DNA from 2 places in the Paenarthrobacter sp. 22069 genome. Region 2 is predicted to be linked to the other one. Evidence: riboswitches for the same ligand, from Rfam matches in the RefSeq annotation. Region 2 holds a riboswitch; the other holds the start of a gene.
The links. A riboswitch is a leader RNA that binds a small molecule or an ion and turns the genes downstream of it on or off. The one in region 2 is predicted to bind glycine.
Positions count from the first base shown of each region.

Region 1: linked by a shared signal. The riboswitch ahead of gcvP (aminomethyl-transferring glycine dehydrogenase) and the one ahead of ACTJK0_RS14125 (glycine dehydrogenase (aminomethyl-transferring)) in region 2 are both predicted to bind glycine.

Region 1 covers NZ_JBQEQF010000036.1:10,320-22,621, reverse strand. Annotated here, with positions in the region: gene gcvP (aminomethyl-transferring glycine dehydrogenase) at 1-1,642, opposite strand, end outside; glycine riboswitch at 1,791-1,890, opposite strand; glycine riboswitch at 2,179-2,276, shown strand; glycine riboswitch at 2,277-2,371, shown strand; gene cycA (D-serine/D-alanine/glycine transporter) at 2,422-3,957, shown strand; gene ACTJK0_RS20245 (hypothetical protein) at 4,130-4,930, shown strand; gene ACTJK0_RS20240 (LamB/YcsF family protein) at 4,914-5,663, shown strand; gene ACTJK0_RS20235 (HNH endonuclease) at 5,705-7,312, opposite strand; gene ACTJK0_RS20230 (DUF445 domain-containing protein) at 7,445-8,806, opposite strand; gene ACTJK0_RS20225 (glycerophosphodiester phosphodiesterase) at 8,856-9,755, shown strand; gene ACTJK0_RS20220 (CoA transferase) at 9,764-11,143, shown strand; gene ACTJK0_RS20215 (DoxX family protein) at 11,247-11,816, shown strand; gene ACTJK0_RS20210 (AzlC family ABC transporter permease) at 11,813-12,302, shown strand, end outside.
Region 2 covers NZ_JBQEQF010000016.1:30,517-36,471, reverse strand. Annotated here, with positions in the region: partial or broken gene ACTJK0_RS14125 (glycine dehydrogenase (aminomethyl-transferring)) at 1-1,443, opposite strand, end outside; glycine riboswitch at 1,621-1,718, opposite strand; gene ACTJK0_RS14120 (TetR/AcrR family transcriptional regulator) at 1,813-2,349, opposite strand; gene ACTJK0_RS14115 (MFS transporter) at 2,433-3,980, shown strand; gene ACTJK0_RS14110 (Dps family protein) at 4,058-4,537, opposite strand; gene ACTJK0_RS14105 (APC family permease) at 4,759-5,955, shown strand, end outside.

The sequences.
Region 1 (12,302 bases), on a different contig from region 2:
CTTCCAATCCAGCGATAAGTTCACGCCAGCCCTCGGTCTGGGAGTCCGGGGCGAACGGGTGGATGGAGGCAAACTCCGGCCAGGAAATGGCCTCCATCTCGGCGGTGGCGTTCAGCTTCATGGTGCAGGAGCCCAGCGGGATCATGGTGCGATCCAACGCCAGGTCCCGGTCAGAAAGCTTGCGGATGTAACGCAGCAGCTGGGTCTCGGACCGGTGCGTGTTGAACACCGGATGCTGCAGGTACGCGGACGTGCGCAGTACAGCTTGGGGCAGTTCGAAGCCCTGGGCGTCACCAACCGGACCGGCACCAAAGGCGACGGCGACGTCGGACAGTGTTGCCGCCGTCGTCGTCTCATCAACGGAGACGCCAACGGTGTCCTGGTCGATGAAGCGCAGGTTGATGCCGCGGGCTTCGGCTGCGGTGACCACCTTGGCGGCTTTGCCCGGCACGCGGACGGTGAGCGTGTCGAAGAAGGAGTCGGTGACCATTTCACGGCCCATGGACGTGAGTGCTGTTGCCAGCACCCTGGCCTTGTGGTGGGCGGTCTCGGCGATTGCCTTCAGCCCGTCGGGGCCGTGGTAAACCGCGTAGAAGGAGGACACGATGGCCAGGAGTGCCTGGGCGGTGCAGATGTTGGACGTGGCCTTCTCGCGGCGGATGTGCTGCTCACGGGTCTGCAGCGCCAGGCGGTACGCCGGTGTGCCCGCGTTGTCCTTGGAGACTCCGACGATCCTGCCCGGCAGGGTGCGCTCCATGCCCTTTTGGACGGCCATGTAGGCGGCGTGCGGCCCCCCAAAGAATAACGGCACGCCAAAACGCTGGGTGGAGCCGACGGCGATGTCCGCGCCCTGCTCGCCCGGAGGAGTAATCAGGGTCAGCGCCAGCAGATCGGCGGCAACGGTGACCAGCGCCCCCCGCTCCTTGGCTGCGGTGATGACACTGGACTGGTCCCAGACCCGGCCGGAAACCCCCGGCTGCTGCAGGACGACGCCGTTGATCTCACCTTCCGGCAGGCCCTTGGACAGGTCGGCCACCTCGACCTCGAAGCCGAGCGCCTCGGCGCGGCCCTGGACGATGGCGATGGTCTGGGGGAGGCAGTCGGCGTCGAGTACCGTCCGGCCGTCCTTGGCATTCCTGTCCTTGTTGGCACGGCGCATCAACAGCACGGCTTCGGCGACGGCGGTGGCCTCGTCCAGCAGCGACGCGTTGGCCACGGGGAGGGCCGTCAGGTCCTGGACCATGGTCTGGAAGTTCAGCAGCGCCTCGAGCCGGCCCTGCGAGATCTCCGGCTGGTAGGGGGTGTAGGCCGTGTACCAGGCAGGGGATTCCAGGATGTTGCGGCGGATCACCGGCGGAGTGACGGTGTCGTAGTAGCCCTGGCCGATCATCTGGACGGCAGTCTTGTTCCTGCCGGCGATCCGGCGCAGCTCGGCAAGGACTTCAACCTCGCTGAGGGCGTCCTGCAGGCGGAGTGCAGATTCCTGGCGGATGGAGGCGGGTACGGCAACGTCAACGAGGCCGTCCACGCTGTCATAGCCCACGGCTTTGAGCATGGTGTCGACGTCGGCCTGGCGGCGCGCGCCGATATGGCGGTCAACAAACGATGTTGGAAGCGATTGAATCGTCAAGAGGAACTCCAGTTCTGGCCGGCCTGGGGTGGCACGGCATGGGATGGGTTCCTCCCCGCTCTGTATTGGACCTGAGAGATTCCGCGTGGCCTGCTCTTGGCAGGGGGCCGCTTGCACCGTCGGTGAACCGGATTGACGCCCGGTTGCTTTCCAGAGTCGCCTCGCCATGACGGTACGTGGGCCTGAGAGATTCCTGGGGAGGATTTGCTCCTACGGCGCCTGCCCGGTGGATGCCGGGAGGACTCTCCCGTCACAGCTCGAAAGGCTTATTCAAATGTGGGTGATTCGGCTCACAAGGTATCGGGATTAGTGGCTTATGGCAAGTCGGTAGCTGCGCCGAGCACCGGAGCTGCAGCCCAAAGAATGCCAATAACCCGTCTTTTGCCGGGAGGCGTTTGACATTCGATCGTGACCGACGCCACACTGAACCCCGGGATTGGCGCCGCGGCGGCTGGCTCAACGTATCCGGAGCAGCCGACTGCCGGCGCCGTTCCCAGCGCACAAAAGCCGCAGCCCGGAAGGCAGCGGCGTCCAACTGAATACGCCTTTGACCTGCGGCGGGAGAGCCTGCCGGGTACATTTAGCAGGCGCCGTAGGAGCAAACCCTCCCCAGGAAACTCTCAGGCCCACGTACCGCCGCGGACAGGCAACTCTGGAAAGCAGCCGGGCATGATCCTGGCTCACCGACGGTGCAAGCGGCTTGGCTGCGGAAACTCTCAGGTCCACAACAGAGCGGGGAGGAACCAAATCTTTTGCGGCACCCAAATGCCGCTTTATCGATGGAGTTCCTCATGGCGATTCATCCCCCCACGTCCAACAGCGAACCCGCCCGCAACGGTGCGGGCGCGGCAGTCCGCAGCGAGCCCCCGCACCTGGAGCGGCAGCTCACCAACCGGCATATCCAGCTCATCGCCATCGGCGGGGCGATTGGTACCGGCCTCTTCATGGGCTCCGGCAAGACCATCTCCGCCGCCGGCCCCTCCGTGATCTTCGTATACATGATCATCGGCTTCATGCTCTTCTTCGTTATGCGGGCCATGGGCGAACTGCTGCTGAGCAACCTGAACTACAAGTCCTTCAGCGACTTCGCCGCCGACCTCCTGGGCCCGTGGGCGGGTTTCTTCACCGGCTGGACCTACTGGTTCTGCTGGGTCATCACCGGAATCGCGGACGTGATTGCAATCGCCGGCTACTCCCGGGAACTCTGGCCCGCCCTGCCGCTTTGGATTCCGGGCCTGGCCACCGTGGCCATCCTGCTGCTGCTGAACCTCGCCACCGTCAAAGCCTTCGGCGAGACCGAGTTCTGGTTCGCCCTGATCAAGATCGTCGCCATTGCCGCGCTGATCGTCGTGGGGCTCTTCATGATCTTCACCGGTTTCCAGAGCGACGCCGGAACGGCCAGCTTCACTAACCTGTGGAGCCATGGCGGGTTCTTCCCCAACGAATTCATGGGCTTCGTGGCCGGATTCCAGATCGCAGTGTTCGCCTTCGTAGGCATTGAACTGGTGGGCACCACCGCCGCCGAGGCCAAGAACCCCGAGCGCACGCTGCCCAGGGCCATCAACGCCATCCCCGTCCGCGTCCTGCTCTTCTACGTCGGCGCACTGATCATCCTGATGGCCGTCACCCCCTGGACGCAGTTCGCCGCAGGCCACAGCCCGTTCATCGGGATGTTCTCCCTGGCCGGACTCGGCGCCGCCGCCACCGTGGTCAACCTGGTGGTCCTGACCTCGGCCATGTCCTCAGCCAACTCCGGCATCTACTCCACCTCGCGCATGGTCTTCGGCCTTGCCCAGGAGGGTGACGCCCCGGGTATCTTCAGCCGCCTTTCCACGAGGAAGGTGCCCAGCAACGCACTGTTCCTCTCCTGCGTCCTGCTGCTCTCCGGCGTCGTCCTCATGTACGCAGGCCAGGACGTTGGCAAGGCGTTTGAAATGGTGACCACGGTGTCAGCCGTCTGCTTCGTCTTCGTCTGGTCGATCATCCTTGCCAGCTACATCTCCTTCCGCCGGCGCCGGCCGCACCTGCACGATGCGTCGAAGTTCAAGATGCCCGGCGGCATCCCCGCAGTATGGGTGGTCTACGCGTTCTTCGCCTTCGTCCTCTGGGCCCTGACCACCCAGCCGGACACGCTCATTGCCCTGCTGGTGACGCCTATCTGGTTCGTCGTCCTGGGTGTGGCGTGGGCCATCCTGCGCCGGCGCCCCGCACATCTGGCCCGCTTCGAGGTCTTCCGGGCTGAGCTTCGTGCTGACGAGGCTGCCGCCGGGCGCAGCGTTGGCCAAGCCCCGGGCGTGGCAGAGGAGGTCCAGCAGGCCAGGAAGTAACACCCGACGGCGGGTTGCGGCGCAGGCGTCCGGGTCCGGTTACCGTTCCTGCCGCCGCAGCCCGCCAGTCGCATCGTGCAGACCTAAAGTTCAGCATGCTTAGTGTTTATCCACATAGGATGGAAAAGCACGGCAGCCCAACCGCTGCAGGTCGATTTGAATGAAGGTGACCATGGCCCGGCGCAGCAACCCCGCAGTTCGCATCGCACAGGAAACCGCCCACAATGCAATGTTCGACGCCGAAGGCAAGCCCAAGCCCGGCGTCCACAACACGCTGCTGAGGGCAGTGCAGATCCAGCGGCCCCTGGTGGTTGCCTACATCCGCAGGCTCCAGAAGAGGCATCCCCGGGCCACCGCCGCCCAGTTGGCGGATATCGCAGAGCGTGACTACCTCCGGGCGGTGGCCGGCGGAGGCGCCCTGGTGGGTGCCACAGCCGTCGTTCCCGGAGTTGGAACGGTCGCCTCGCTGGGACTGTCCGCGGCCGCGACCGTCGGCTTCCTGGAAGCGACGGCACTCTACGCAACGTCATTGGCGGAACTCCACGGCATCCGCCTGACCAACCCGGAAAAGGCCGGGACCATGGTCATGGCCATCATGCTTGGCGAGGAGGGCACCGCCCTGCTGGGCACGCTCAGCGGCCAGTCATCGGGCGGTGCAACCACCACCTGGAGCAACGCGCTCTCCAAGTCGATGGTGGTGCCGGGGTTCGGCAGTGTCCGCAAGCGGATCCAGCAGGCCTTCCTCAGGAACCTGCTCAAGCGCCAGGGAACTGCGCTGTTCGGCAGGGCCCTCCCGTTCGGGATAGGTGCCGTTGTGGGCGGAGCCGGTAACCTCGTGATGGGCCGTGCGGTGGCCAAGAACGCCCGGGAGGCGTTCGGGCCAATGCCGGACACCATACCCGGGGAGCTGACTGCCGCCGCCGGCCCGGACAACCTGACGCTGGAAGGCAACACACTTGGATCTCAACGCTGACGTAGGGCAATCGTTCGGCTCCTGGACCGCCGGCGGCGACCCGGCAATGTTCCAGCTGGCAACCAGCGCCAACGTTGCTTGCGGCCTACATGCGGGAGATCCGGTCACCATGCTGGACAGCTGCAGGGCTGCTTACGAACTCGACGTCACCGTTGGCGCACACCTTGGCTACCGCGACCTGGCCGGCTACGGCCGCCGCAGGCTGGGGATGAGCTTCGACGAACTGTTCGGCGATGTGCTGTACCAACTGGGGGCGCTCGACGGCGTGGCCCACGCGGTGGGTGCCTCGGTGGACTTCGTGAAGCCGCACGGAGCGCTGTACGACACGGTGATCCACGATGCCGACCAGGCCTCCGCGGTGGTGGCGGCTATGAACGCCTATGATCCTGGACTTCCTGTCCTGGGCTTTCCCGGATCCGAGCTGTTGAAGCAGGCCAAGGAGGCCGGGCACCCGGTGTTCACCGAGGCTTTTGCGGACCGCGCGTACCTCGCAGACGGCAGCCTGCTCCCGCTTTCCGACGAACGCGCCGTGCTGCAGGACATTGACGCGGTCGTTGAACGGGCCGTCCGCCTGGCCACCCAGGGCGATGTCGTTGCTGTCGACGGGAGCGTAGTCAGTATTCGTCCCGATTCCCTGCGCCTCCTTAGCGGGACGCCGGCAGCTGTTGAGATGGCAGCGCGCGTGCGGGCCGGACTTGAGGCCGCCGGTGTGCAACTGGAGTCCTTCGCATAGGTCAATGCCGTTGGTGCTGCGGCGACCTCGGAAGGCTGGCCTCACGGTGCCAAGGCGAATGGCTCGGCGGCGAAGAACTCGGCCCAGAGGGGATCGTCGGCTGATAGATCGTTGATGTCCACGTATCTGTCATTGTCTGGTTCCCAGAGTGGGAGGACTTCGGGGCCGGCGTCTTCGCCATGGAAGCAGGCGGGCAGCGCAGCACTACTTACCGGGAGGATGCCTGGTGGCCAGTGGGTTGGTTCGGGGGTGGGGTGTTCGGGTTTGTGGTGCCGGCCGGTGGGTGAAGTCCAGCCGGGTGGCTCATTCGGGGTAGCGGCATCCGGGGTCCAGTGGCTGTTGTGTTTGAGCCGGTGATGTTTGGGGCAGAGCTGGGCCAGGTTGCTGATCCCGGTGCTTCCGCCGTGGTGCCAGGCGGTCCCATGATCGATGTCGTTGTCGGGGGTGTGGTTGCTGCAGCCGGGGAAGGTGCATTTCCGGTCGCGCATCCTGATCCATTGTTTTATGGTCTCTGGGAGCCGGTAGCGGGTGCGGCCGATCTCCAGGGGTGCACCGTCGCGGGGGTCGACCAGGACCCGGTAAAACGAATCCGCCCCGTCCGCAACCAGTTTCCGGGCCAAAGACGCCGGGATGGGACCGTAGCCGTCCAGTTCCGCTGGTTCATCCGTGAGGCCGAGCAGAGCGAACACCGGCACGGTCACCAACAGGTCGGCTCTGGGGATTGGGACTTTCCCGACTGCGGTGTCGCTTTCGCCTGCCGCTCCTGGTTCCCCGCTGCTGCCGGCACGGACGTCGTCCGCGTTGGTGGGATGCAGACTGGCTCCAAGCAGCAGGGATGCTGCGATGTCGGGGCGGAGTTGGGTGAGGGTGCGTGGCTCGTCGGGGCTTTGGAGTCCGCGTGCGGTGGCAGTGGTGCGGTTCCAGATCGCCGATGCGGTGTGTCCGGGCAGGTACAGCGTGAGCCAGGCCATGCCGTCCCGGTCGGGGGTGTATTCCATCCGCCTGTCAGCGACCCCTTTGGCATGGCGTTTTTCGATCGATTCCGGGTGGTGGCGTTCGCGCCAGGCACGGACCTTGGCCCTGAACCGGGACGGGACGAGGTCGCCAGGAGGTGCGCCGCGGGCCGGGCTGGGTGCGTCGGGGTCGAAGAAGCGCGCCACCAAACCCGCGGCGCCGGCAGGGGTGAGGCCCTCGGTTTCGTCCGCCACGATCTTCGCGTGCTGCCAGGACATTACGCCTGCGCCCAAGGCGTTCATGACGAGCGGCAGGGAACAGATCCTGCGGGACTGCTCCACCAACGCCCCTGCGGCCGCGGAACTGATGGTCAGGACCCCGGCGATCTCCTCCACAACGGACATCTGCGCGTAGGTGCGGTCCTGGATTGAGGCGTCCGGCGGGGTCATGGCCTGCTGCAGTCCAACGGCCTCGGCAGCGTCCTGTGCTTTCACCACGGAAAGTAGCGCTTCCAGCCGCTTCGCCACCTCCAGCCGTTCCAGCCGCAGTTCATACCGCCGCTGCAACACATCCACACCGGCACCAACAGCAGCGCCGGAAGCGAGGAAAGCGTCCTCTCTCTCCAGAGCATCAAGGGCAGCCACAGAGGCGCGGACGCCCTCCAACACCGCCCCAACACCGCTGCCCGTTCCCATACCCACATCATCCAGCCAGGGTCTGACATTTAGACCTGCCGCTGAACCTGTCGCCCCGGCCCCCGGTGGGTCGCTGTTCAGGCGCGGTGTCGCGCGGACCCAAGCCGCCGCCGTCGTAAACCGGAACTCAACTTAGCCGAAGAGCAGCTGCGCCACCGTGAAGATCGCCAGCCCGGCCAGGGAGCCCACCACGGTACCGTTGATGCGGATGAACTGCAGGTCTTTGCCCACCTGCAGTTCGATCTTCTGCGACGTTTCCTCGGCATCCCAGCGGGCCACGGTATCGGTGATCACTCCGGCGATGTCCGAACGGTAGGTCCGGACCAGATACCCGGCGGCGTCACCAATCCAGGCGTTGACCTTCCCGGCAAGTTCGGGATCGTCCACCAGCCGGGAGCCGAAATCGCGCACCGCTGCCTTGAACTTGATGGTCAGATCGCTGTCGGGATCGTCTACGGCGTTCAGCAGGGCGTTCTTGACGGTGCCCCAGGTGCGGGACGCCAGTTCGCGAACCTCGGGATCGCCCAGCACCTGGGCCTTGATGTCCTCGGCGCGCGCGATCATCGCGGGATCATGCTGAAGGTCCTGCGCAAGGTCGTTGAGGTATTTGTCGATTGATTGCCGGACCTGGTGGCGGGGGTCGGCCTGGACAGCCCGGACAAACTTCAGGATTTCGAGGTAGACCTTGTCGCTCACCAGTCCGTCCACAAACTGCGGCACCCAGGTGGGGGAGCGGTCGGCAACCAGGCGGGTGACGGTTTCGTGGTTGTCGTCCACCCAGTCCGCGGCGCGGTCCACCAGCAGGTCCACCAGCGTGTGATGGTGCCCGTCATGGAAGATCCGCTCGGCGAGCCTGCCCACCGGCGGTCCCCAGGGCGGCGTGAGCAGGTGCTTTCGGACCATGCCTTCGATGACGGCCTGGACGTCGTCGTCATTCAATACCTTGAAGGCACCGCGGATGACGGCGGCACCTTCCTTTGCCACCCTGTCGGCGCCGCCCGGCGCGGCCAGCCATTGGCCTGCGCGGCGGGCGATGTTGACGCTCGCCAGCTTGTCCTGCACCACCTGTTCGGAAAGGAAGTTGGTCTCCACGAATTCGCCCAGGGAGGCGCCGATCTGGTCCTTGCGCCGCGGAATGATGGCCGTGTGCGGGATCTTGATGCCCATGGGGTACTTGAACAGGGCCGTCACGGCGAACCAGTCGGCAAGCGCACCCACCATGCCGCCTTCGGCGGCGGCCCGCACGTACTGCAGCCACGGATAGTCCTTTTGCAGGGCGAATGCGAAGACAAAAATCACGGCCATCGCGATCAACAGGCTCAGCGCCAGCAGTTTCATTTTCCGCAGCGCTGCCGCCTTTTCGGCGTCACCGGAACCGGGCTGTTGGCGTACGACGGCGCCTTCCGTCCGTGTGCCCGGATCCACCTTTTGCGCGGCGCCGGCGGGTGCTTCCTGCGTGGTTGGCCCAGTAGTTGCCTCAGAGTTCACCTGCATGTGCCAAGCCTAGCCCCGAAGGCGGGGGCCGGTCGGCTACCGTGTGTCCATGACAACTGACGAGTCAGTGCCGCAGCGGCCGCTGGTCTTTGCCCACCGCGGCTCAAGCGGCGCCTATGCCGAACACACCCGCGCCGCCTACCTGCAGGCCCTGGCTGATGGTGCCGACGGCGTGGAATGCGACGTCCACCTGACCCGGGACCAGCACCTGGTCCTCCTCCACGACGCAAACCTGGACCGTACCTCGGATGGGACGGGACCGGTGGCGGAGCGGACGCTGCATGAGCTGCGCCAGCTGGACTTTTCGTCCTGGAAGGGCGTCCGGATCCCCGAAAGCTACGGAGCGCGGTCGGAACAGCTCCTTACCCTCCCGGAACTGCTGGACATCCTCCGCGGGGCCGGCCGGCCCGTGAAACTTGCCATCGAGCTCAAGCATCCCAGCCCGTACCAGCTGAAACTCGAGGACCGGGTGCTGGAGGTGCTCCGCAGCGAGGGCTGGGACCCGCAAAGCTCAACGGTGGACAACGTGGCGGTGAGCTTCATGAGCTTCAGCCCGGATTCGGTCCGCCACCTGCTCGGTACGGTCCCGCCCCAGTACATCTGCCAGTTGGTGGACGACCTCACCATCCACGAGATCCGCGGCGGACTGGGTCTGGGACCGATTACCGGCAGCGCCGTAGCCAACCTGATGAAAGCCACGCAGCTGGAAGGTGAACGGATCCTGGACGACCGGGAAGTGGGCATGGCCGGCCCCGGGATCGACTACGTCAGGGAGCGGCCGGCCACCGTCCGCCGCTGGCTGGAGTCTGGCCGCCGATTCAGGGTGTGGACCGTGGACGCGCCGGAGGACGTGGCCCTCTGCCAGGAGCTGGGGATCCACGAGATCACCACCAACGTGCCGGCCCGTGTGCTGGACCAGCTCCGCCTGGCCTCGCCGCAGGCAAAGTAGCGGCGGGCATGGAGGCCACCAGCCGGAGGCCCGGCCACTACTCGCCGCGCCGGTGGTGGGCCGGCCCGCTCGACGTCGAAGGCCTGGCCCTGTACTCCGTGGCTGCGCTGGCCGGCGCCCTGAACCGGTACACGGCGGTGCCTGGCCGGTTCAGCACCACCCCCGCCCTTGCTGGTGCAGCCTTTGATTCGTTCGGGCACCTGCGGATTTCCGGGCGCCGGCCGCAGGGTTTCGCGCCCCTCTCCGGCTTCCGGCGAACCCGCGACGGGTGGATCCGGCTCCACGCCAACTATCCGCACCATGAGCAGCGGCTCTTGCGGGCCCTGGGAGCCTCCTCGGCAGCAGGCGCGGAGGAGGCGCTGCGGTGCATGACCGCCCTGGACGCCGAAGCCACCATCCACAGCCAGGGTGGGATTGCCGCCGCCGTCCGGACACGAAGTGACTGGCTGGCCTCCGCCATGGGCCGGGCAGCCGGATCGGGCCCCTGGATCTCGCTGGAGTCTGCCGACGGAGCAACATCAGGCCTGGGGCTGCAGGAGCTTGCAGCTGAAGGAACTGCCGCTCCGGGCACCCGTGCCGGCGGGGGAACAGGGGATGGCCTGGGAACCGGGAATGGCCTGCCCCTCGACGGGCTGCGGGTCCTGGACCTGACCAGGGTGATCGCAGGACCCGTCGCCACCCGGCTGTTGGGCGCGCTGGGGGCCGACGTCCTGCGGATCGATCCTCCGCAATACCCCGAGATCGAAGACCAGTTCGTGGACACCGCATTCGGCAAGCGGAGTGTGGAGGCCGACCTCACCATCCCGGAGAACCAGGAACGGCTGAAACAACTCCTGGCCGCCGCGGACGTCGTGGTCATCGGCTACCGGCACGACGCGCTGGACCGGTTCGGGCTCAACCCGCGGGAACTGCTGGCGGCACGCCCGGGGCTGGTGGTGGTCACGCTCAACAGCTGGGGGAGCGCGGGGCCGTGGGGCCATCTAAGGGGTTTCGACAGCATCGTCCAGGCGGCCTGCGGAATCGCCCACCTCTACGGCAAGAAGAATGACGACGGCGGGTGGCACCCGGGTGCCCTTCCGGTCCAGGCGCTGGACCACGCCACCGGCTACGGCGTGGCCGCGGCTGCTGTCCGGCTCTTGGAGCTGCGGCGGCAGACAGGCACGGGCGGTGCGGGGCACCTCGCGCTTGCCCGGACCGCAGAAGAACTGTTTTCCCTGCCGCCAAACATGGAGAGCGCGGCAGAACTGCCACTGCCCGCCTATCCGTCAGTGTCCAGCAGCTACGGGGAGCTGCGTTATGTCGGGCCGCCCTTGATGGATGCGGGCGGGCCGCTGGATTATCCGTTCCCGCCACCGCCGTACGGAAGCTCGCAGCCCGCCTGGCTGTGACCGGCACCCGCAACAGCACTCCAGCCTGGGCAGGTTCCTTGCTGCCGCCCCTGGTTCCGACCACCGGTTCGGGACTCGGCTTTGGCTGTGGTTGAGTTGTTCCATGTCTTTTCCCTGGCCCGGCCCTGCTCCCGAGGGCCTGTCCATACACCGACTGTCCATTCACAGCCTGCCGCTTCAAGGCCTGTCCGCTGCGGCAATGGCGGCGCTCCTGCTGGCAAGTGCCGGCAAGCATTTCCGGGACCCCGGTTTCTACGGCGATGTCGTCCCGGGGTACCTGTGCCGCCGGGATCCTGAATCCGGCCAGGGCAACACGCGGCATGAAAGCAGCCAGCAGGACGACATCCGCCAGGACACCCCGGCCCAGCACCCCCTGGCCGTCCTGTCCCGTGATGAGTGGATCGCCGTAAGCGGCCTCCTGGAACTGGCCGCCGCCGTCGGAATCCTCCTCCCGCCTACCCGTAAACTGACCGCCACGGCCCTCACCGCCATGTTCACCGCGTTCCTTGCAGGACATGTCGACGCCCTTGTCAGGGCGTACGGTCCAGAGGGAACAGCCCTCCGACGGAAGATCCACACTGCCAGGCTCCCTCTCCAGGCCCCGCTGATCCTCTGGGCCTGGAACCTGCGCAAGCCGGCCCGGCCGGGACCTGGATCCGGAATCCGGGCATGAAGCTGTTGGCTTCGCCGGCCGTCCGGGTAGGCATTTCCATCAGCATCGCCACCGGCCTCTATGGTGTCTCCTTCGGAGCGCTCGCGGTGACCTCCGGGCTCAACTTCTGGCAGACCATGGCCCTGAGCCTGCTCCTGTTCAGCGGTGGTTCGCAGTTCGCGTTCATCGGCGTCGTGGCAGGTGGCGGTTCGGGCATCGCGGCGATGAGCGCCGCAACCCTGCTGGGCATGCGCAACGGCATCTACGGCATGCAGCTGAACGCACTGCTGCGGCCCACCGGCTGGCGGAAGTACGTCGGTGCGCAGCTGACCATCGACGAATCCACGGCCACCAGCACTGGCCAGACGGACCCCGATGAGCAGCGGCGCGGCTTCTGGACGGCCGGAGCAGGCGTCTACGTGCTGTGGAACCTGTTCACCGCGGTCGGCGCCCTCGCCGGAAGCGGGCTGGGCGACCCGAAGCAATGGGGGCTTGACGGGGCCGCCG
Region 2 (5,955 bases):
CAGCTGGGTCTCTGACCGGTGCGTGTTGAACACCGGGTGCTGCAGGTAGTCGGAGGAACGCTCGACGGCCGCCTCCAGGGCAAAGCCGTCCCCGTCGGCGACATGGGCGCCGAAGAGGTCGGCAACCTGGGCGACGATGGCCGCCGTCGTGGTTTCATCCAGGGAGATGCCCACCGTGTCGCCGTCGATGTGCCGCAGGTTGATGCCGCGCGCCTCGGCGTCGGCAATGGTGGCGGCTGCGCGTCCGGGGACCCGCACGGTCAGGGTGTCGAAGAAGCTCTGGTGCAGGACGTCCACGCCGGCATCGGCAAGCGAGGCTGCCAGGGTGCGCGCGTGGCCGTGCACCGTTCCGGCGATCGCCTTCAATCCATCGGGTCCGTGGTACACCGCGTACATGGAGGCGACGATGGCCAGGAGTGCCTGGGCGGTGCAGATGTTGGACGTGGCCTTCTCGCGGCGGATGTGCTGCTCACGGGTCTGCAGCGCCAGGCGGTAGGCCGGGACGCCGGCGTCGTCCTTGGACACGCCCACCAGGCGGCCGGGCAGTGAACGTTCCAGGCCCTTGCGGACGGCCATGTAGGCGGCGTGCGGGCCGCCGAAGAACAGGGGAACACCGAAGCGCTGGGCGGAGCCGACGGCGATGTCCGCACCCTGCTCGCCCGGAGGAGTAATCAGGGTCAGGGCCAGCAGGTCGGCGGCAACGGTGACCAGCGCGCCGCGGTCCTTGGCGGCGGCGATGACACCGGACTGGTCCCAGACGCGTCCGGAGGCGCCGGGCTGCTGCAGGACGATGCCGTTTATGTCACCTTCCGGCAGGCCCTTGGACAGGTCGGCCACCTCAACCTCGAAGCCGAGCGCCTCGGCGCGGCCCTGGACGATGGCGATGGTCTGGGGCAGCACATCGCTGTCCAGGACCGTCTTGCCGTCGGCGGCGGGTTTGGCCTTGTTGGCGCGGCGCATCAACAGCACGGCCTCGGCGACGGCCGTGGCCTCGTCCAGCAGCGACGCGTTGGCGATGGGCAGGCCCACCAGGTCCTGGACCATGGTCTGGAAGTTCAGCAGCGCCTCGAGCCGGCCCTGCGAGATCTCCGGCTGGTAGGGCGTGTAGGCCGTGTACCAGGCAGGGGATTCCAGGATGTTGCGGCGGATCACCGGCGGAGTAACGGTGTCGTAATAGCCCTGGCCGATCATCTGGACGGCGGTCTTGTTCTTCGCAGCCAGTTTGCGGAGCTCGGTGAGGACTTCCACTTCGCTGAGGGCGTCCTGCAGGCGGAGGGCGGTCTCCTGGCGGATGACCTTGGGTACTGCGGTGTCCACCAGGTTGTCGACAGTGTCGTAGCCCACGGCTTTGAGCATGGTGTCGACGTCGGCCTGGCGCCGCGCGCCGATATGGCGGTCTACGAAGGTGGTGGAGGCTGGGGAAACCGACACAAGGAACTCCATTTACTCAGGCGGCGCAGGGTACGCCACAGCTATTCGGGTTCCTCCCCGCTCTGTATTGGACCTGAGAGTTTCCGCGTCCCCTGCCTGGGCAGGACCCGCTTGCACCGTCGGTGAGCACAACAGCCTTTGGCCCCTCTCTGGGAGGAAGGATGACTGCCTGCTGCTTTCCAGAGGCGCCTCGCCGCGGCGGTACAGGGGCCTGCGAGATTCCTGGGGAGGATTTGCTCCTACGGCGCCTGCCTGTACTTCCGGCAGAACTCTCCCGCCGCAGATCAAAGGCTATTAAGTTGTGGGTTTATGACGGCCGGCGACAGCCCTCACAACTTTCCATTGTCCTACGGGGCAGGCCTTCCCGGCAAATGCCGCAGCCTACCTGCGGAGCCGTTCCAGCGCGGCCAGCAGTTCCCCGACATCGGCCGCCCCTCCCCCCTCCGGCGCGGGCGCTACGGACAGCATGGCGTTGAAATACAGCCCGTCACCCATGTAGAGGACGGCCTTGGCCAGGCCCGGCCCCACGTCGGCCGCGATCTCATCCAGCCAGCGCTGCTGGATGGCCGCGAAACGGCGGCGCGTCTCTTCGTGCGCCACTTCGGCGAGTCGGGTGGCAGCCACGATGGCGCGGTCCAGGGGGGTGTCGGCCCAGACGGAAGAACGGATGAAGTATGCCGCAGCGCCTTCGCTGGCCGAGGCCATGGCATCGGCGTCGGCCGTGGCCAGCCCTTCCAGCCGGTCAAGCAGCACGGCGATGAGCGCTTCCTTGTTCGGAAAGTGGTACAGGAGGCCACCCTTCGACACCCCGGCCTTTCGCGCCACGGCGTCGAGGGTCGCAGCCCGCTCCCCCACTTCGATCAGCAGGGACTCGAAGGCGTCAAGGACCGCGTCACGGGCTACAGGCTTTCGGGGCATGCCTCCCATCATGCCCGGCTTACCGCAGGAACGCGGAATATCGGCAGTTTCAAACTATACCGTCTGGACGGTATAGTTATCGCATGACGACGACCGCACCCACTCCCCCGGCGGCTACCGCCGCGCGTTCCCGGCGGCGCGATTGGGCCGCCTTGGGGCTGCTGATGTTTCCGGTACTGCTGGTGGCAGTGGACAACACGGCCCTGACTTTCGCCCTGCCGGCCATTGCCCGCGCCCTGGACCCGTCCGGCGTGCAGCTGCTGTGGATCATCGACGCCTACCCGCTGGTGCTGGCCGGGCTGCTTGTATCCATGGGAAGCCTGGGCGATCGGATCGGGCGGCGGAGGCTGTTGATCATTGGCAGCCTGGGCTTCGCCGCGCTTTCAGCCGCGACGGCCTTTGCACCCACGCCCGAGTGGCTGATTGCCGGCCGGGCAGCCCTGGGATTCTTTGGTGCCATGCTGATGCCGTCCACGCTGTCGCTGATCCGGAACATCTTCCCGGAGCCCAACCGCAGGCGGCTTGCGGTTGCCATCTGGGCCGCTGGATTCTCGGGCGGCGCGGCCCTGGGGCCGATCTTCGGCGGATGGCTGGTGGAGCACTTCTGGTGGGGTGCCGTGTTCCTGGTGGCAGTCCCCCTCATGCTCCCCCTGCTGGCGGGTGGACCGGCCCTCATTCCGGAATCGAAGGACCCGGCCCCGGGGAGGGTGGATGTTCCCAGCATCCTGCTCTCCATGCTGGTCATGGTTCCCGTGGTCTACGGCATCAAGGCGGTGGCCACGGAAGGTCCCGGCGCAGCCGGGATAGGCAGCATCCTCTTCGGCCTGGCCATGGGCGTCGCGTTTGTCCGTCGCCAGCACCGGCTGGAGCACCCCCTGCTTGACATGTCACTGTTCCGGAACAAAGTGTTCAGCATGGCCATCAGCGCCAACATCCTCGCCCTGTTCTCCTTCAACGGCTTCATCCTGTTCCTGGCCCAGCATCTCCAGCTGCTGGAAGGGATGACCCCGTCCGCGGCCGGCGTCGCCATGATTCCGGCACTGGCGGCCACGGTGGTCTCCGGATTGATCGTGGTTCCCCTGGTTCGCAAGGTGCGTCCCGGGGCAGTGGTGGCGGCAGGGCTCGCTTTCAGCGCGGCGGGCTACAGCATGGTGACGTTCGGGAACCACGACGGCGGGCCCTCGCTGCTGCTGGCGGCCCTGCTGGTCCTGGCGCTGGGTGTGGGTACGGCGGAAACAATCTCCAACGACCTCATCCTCGGCTCAGCGCCACCGGAGAAATCCGGGGCGGCTGCAGCGATCTCGGAAACGGGCTATGAGGTGGGATCCCTGTTGGGGACGGCGGTGCTCGGTTCCATCCTGACGGCCTCCTACCAGCAGAACCTGCGGCTGCCGGCAGGGGTGGACGGAATACTGCCGGGTCCCGGCCTGCACAACGCCAGGGAAACGCTGGCCGGGGCGGTTGAAGCAGCAGCCAGCCTTCCCGCTCCGCTGGCACAGCTCACCAGGGACGCCGCGGCCGCCGCCTTCGACTCCGGCGTCCACATCACTGCGGCGATTGCGCTGGTCCTGATGGCGGCGGCGGCAGTCCTGGCCGCCGTCGTCCTTCGCAGGGTGCCGAAAGCGTCCTAGGGGCGGGCACGAAAAAGGCGCCCCTTGCAGGGGATCCCCCTGCAAAGGGCGCCAAGCCAATGGCGGGTGGCGGCCGGCTACTTGGAGTCGGCGGCGGTTACCTTCGCGGTCGGCTTCATGTTTTCCGCCTGCACCATCCAGGCGAACTGCTCCAGCCGGGCAATGAACTCGTGCAGCAGGTCAGCCGACGTGGGGTCTTCCTCATCCACTTCGTCATGGACTTTACGCATGGTGCCTACGGCGGCCTCCATGGCGGCGACAATCCGTTCAATGGCGTCCGTGGTGCTGATCAGCCCGTCGGGGAACTGGGCCAGGCTGGTGGTTTCAGCGACGGTGGAGCTGCGGCCGTCGGGAAGAGCGTGCAGGGCGCGCATGCGTTCGGCTGTATCGTCCGCGAACTGGCGGGCGGCGTCGACGATCTCATCAAGCTGCAGGTGAAGGTCGCGGAAGTTGGTGCCCACGATGTTCCAGTGCGCCTGCTTGCCCTGTACGTGGAGCTCGATCAGGTCAGCAAGTACGGCCTGCAGGTTGTTGGTCAGTGTCGGTGAAGCTTTCATGCGTCCTCCTCTGGTGGTCCAATAAGGCAGACGCTACCAGCGATGGATGCGGTGGCGGCAGGGTCTCCGCCAATTTCTCAGTGAGCTTACTAATTTTGAAAATGAGTCATAAACGAATGTGATTCATATTTCATCTTGCATCCGCCGCCCGGCACCCCCATACTAAATGAACGCCATTCATATAGTGACCTCCGTCTCACAGCCTTCCAGAAAGTGGTGCCATGACAGAGACAATCCGCACCAGTACGGCCAAACCCGGTCCGCACGCCCACGCCCCCTCCCCGGACGGCGTCAGCGCCAAGGGACTCAAGGGCGGGCAGCTCGGGCTCCTCGCCGTCGTCGTCCTGGGCATTTCAACTATCGCCCCCGCCTATACCCTCACCAGCGCACTGGGACCCACCGTCAACGAAGCCGGTCTCCAGCTGCCCGTCATCTTCCTGATCGGGTTCATTCCGATGATCCTGGTTTCGCTCGCCTACCGGGAGCTCAACGCTGACTCCCCGGACAGCGGAACCACCTTCACGTGGGTAACCAAAGCCTTTGGACCCTGGATCGGCTGGATGGGCGGTTGGGGCCTGCTGGCCGCCAACATCATCGTACTGTCCAACCTGGCCGGCGTCGCCGTCGACTTCTTCTACCTCTTCCTGTCGCAGCTCACCGGCTCCGCCGAACTGGCTGACCTGGCGGACAACAAAGCCCTGAACGTCGTGACCTGCTTCGTCTTCGTGGCGCTGGCCGTTTGGGTCAGCTACCGCGGCCTGCACACCACCAAGCTGGTGCAGTACAGCCTGGTGGGCTTCCAACTGCTGGTGCTGGGCCTGTTCGTCGCCATGGCCTTCGCCAACTGGTCCAGCTCCGAAACGGCCATCCCGTTCAGCTGGGACTGGTTCGATGTCACCAAGATCGAGACCTTCGGCCAGATCGCGGCCGGCATCTCGCTGTCCATCTTCGTGTACTGGGGCTGGGACGTCTGCCTCACCGTCAACGAGGAAACGGCCAATGGCAAGAAGACCGCCGGAGTGGCCGGCACCCTGACCGCCGTCATCGTCCTGGCCATCTACCTCCTGGTGAGCATCGCCACCATGATGTTCGCCGGCGTCGGCGATACCGGCAACGGCCTGAACAACGCGGAAAACCACGAGAACATCTTCACGGCGCTGGCCTCACCCATCATGGGGCCGTTCGCGATCCTGATGTCCCTCGCCGTACTCTCCAGCTCCGCCGCATCGCTGCAGTCCACCTTCATGTCACCGTCCCGAAGCCTCCTGGCCATGGCACACTACGGCGCCCTGCCGGAGCCGTTCAGCCGGATCAGCAAGAAGTTCTCGACGCCGGGCTTCGCCACCATCGCCGCCGGCGTGATGTCCGCGGGGTTCTACGCGGTGATGCACGTGGTCAGCGAAAACGTCCTGAATGAC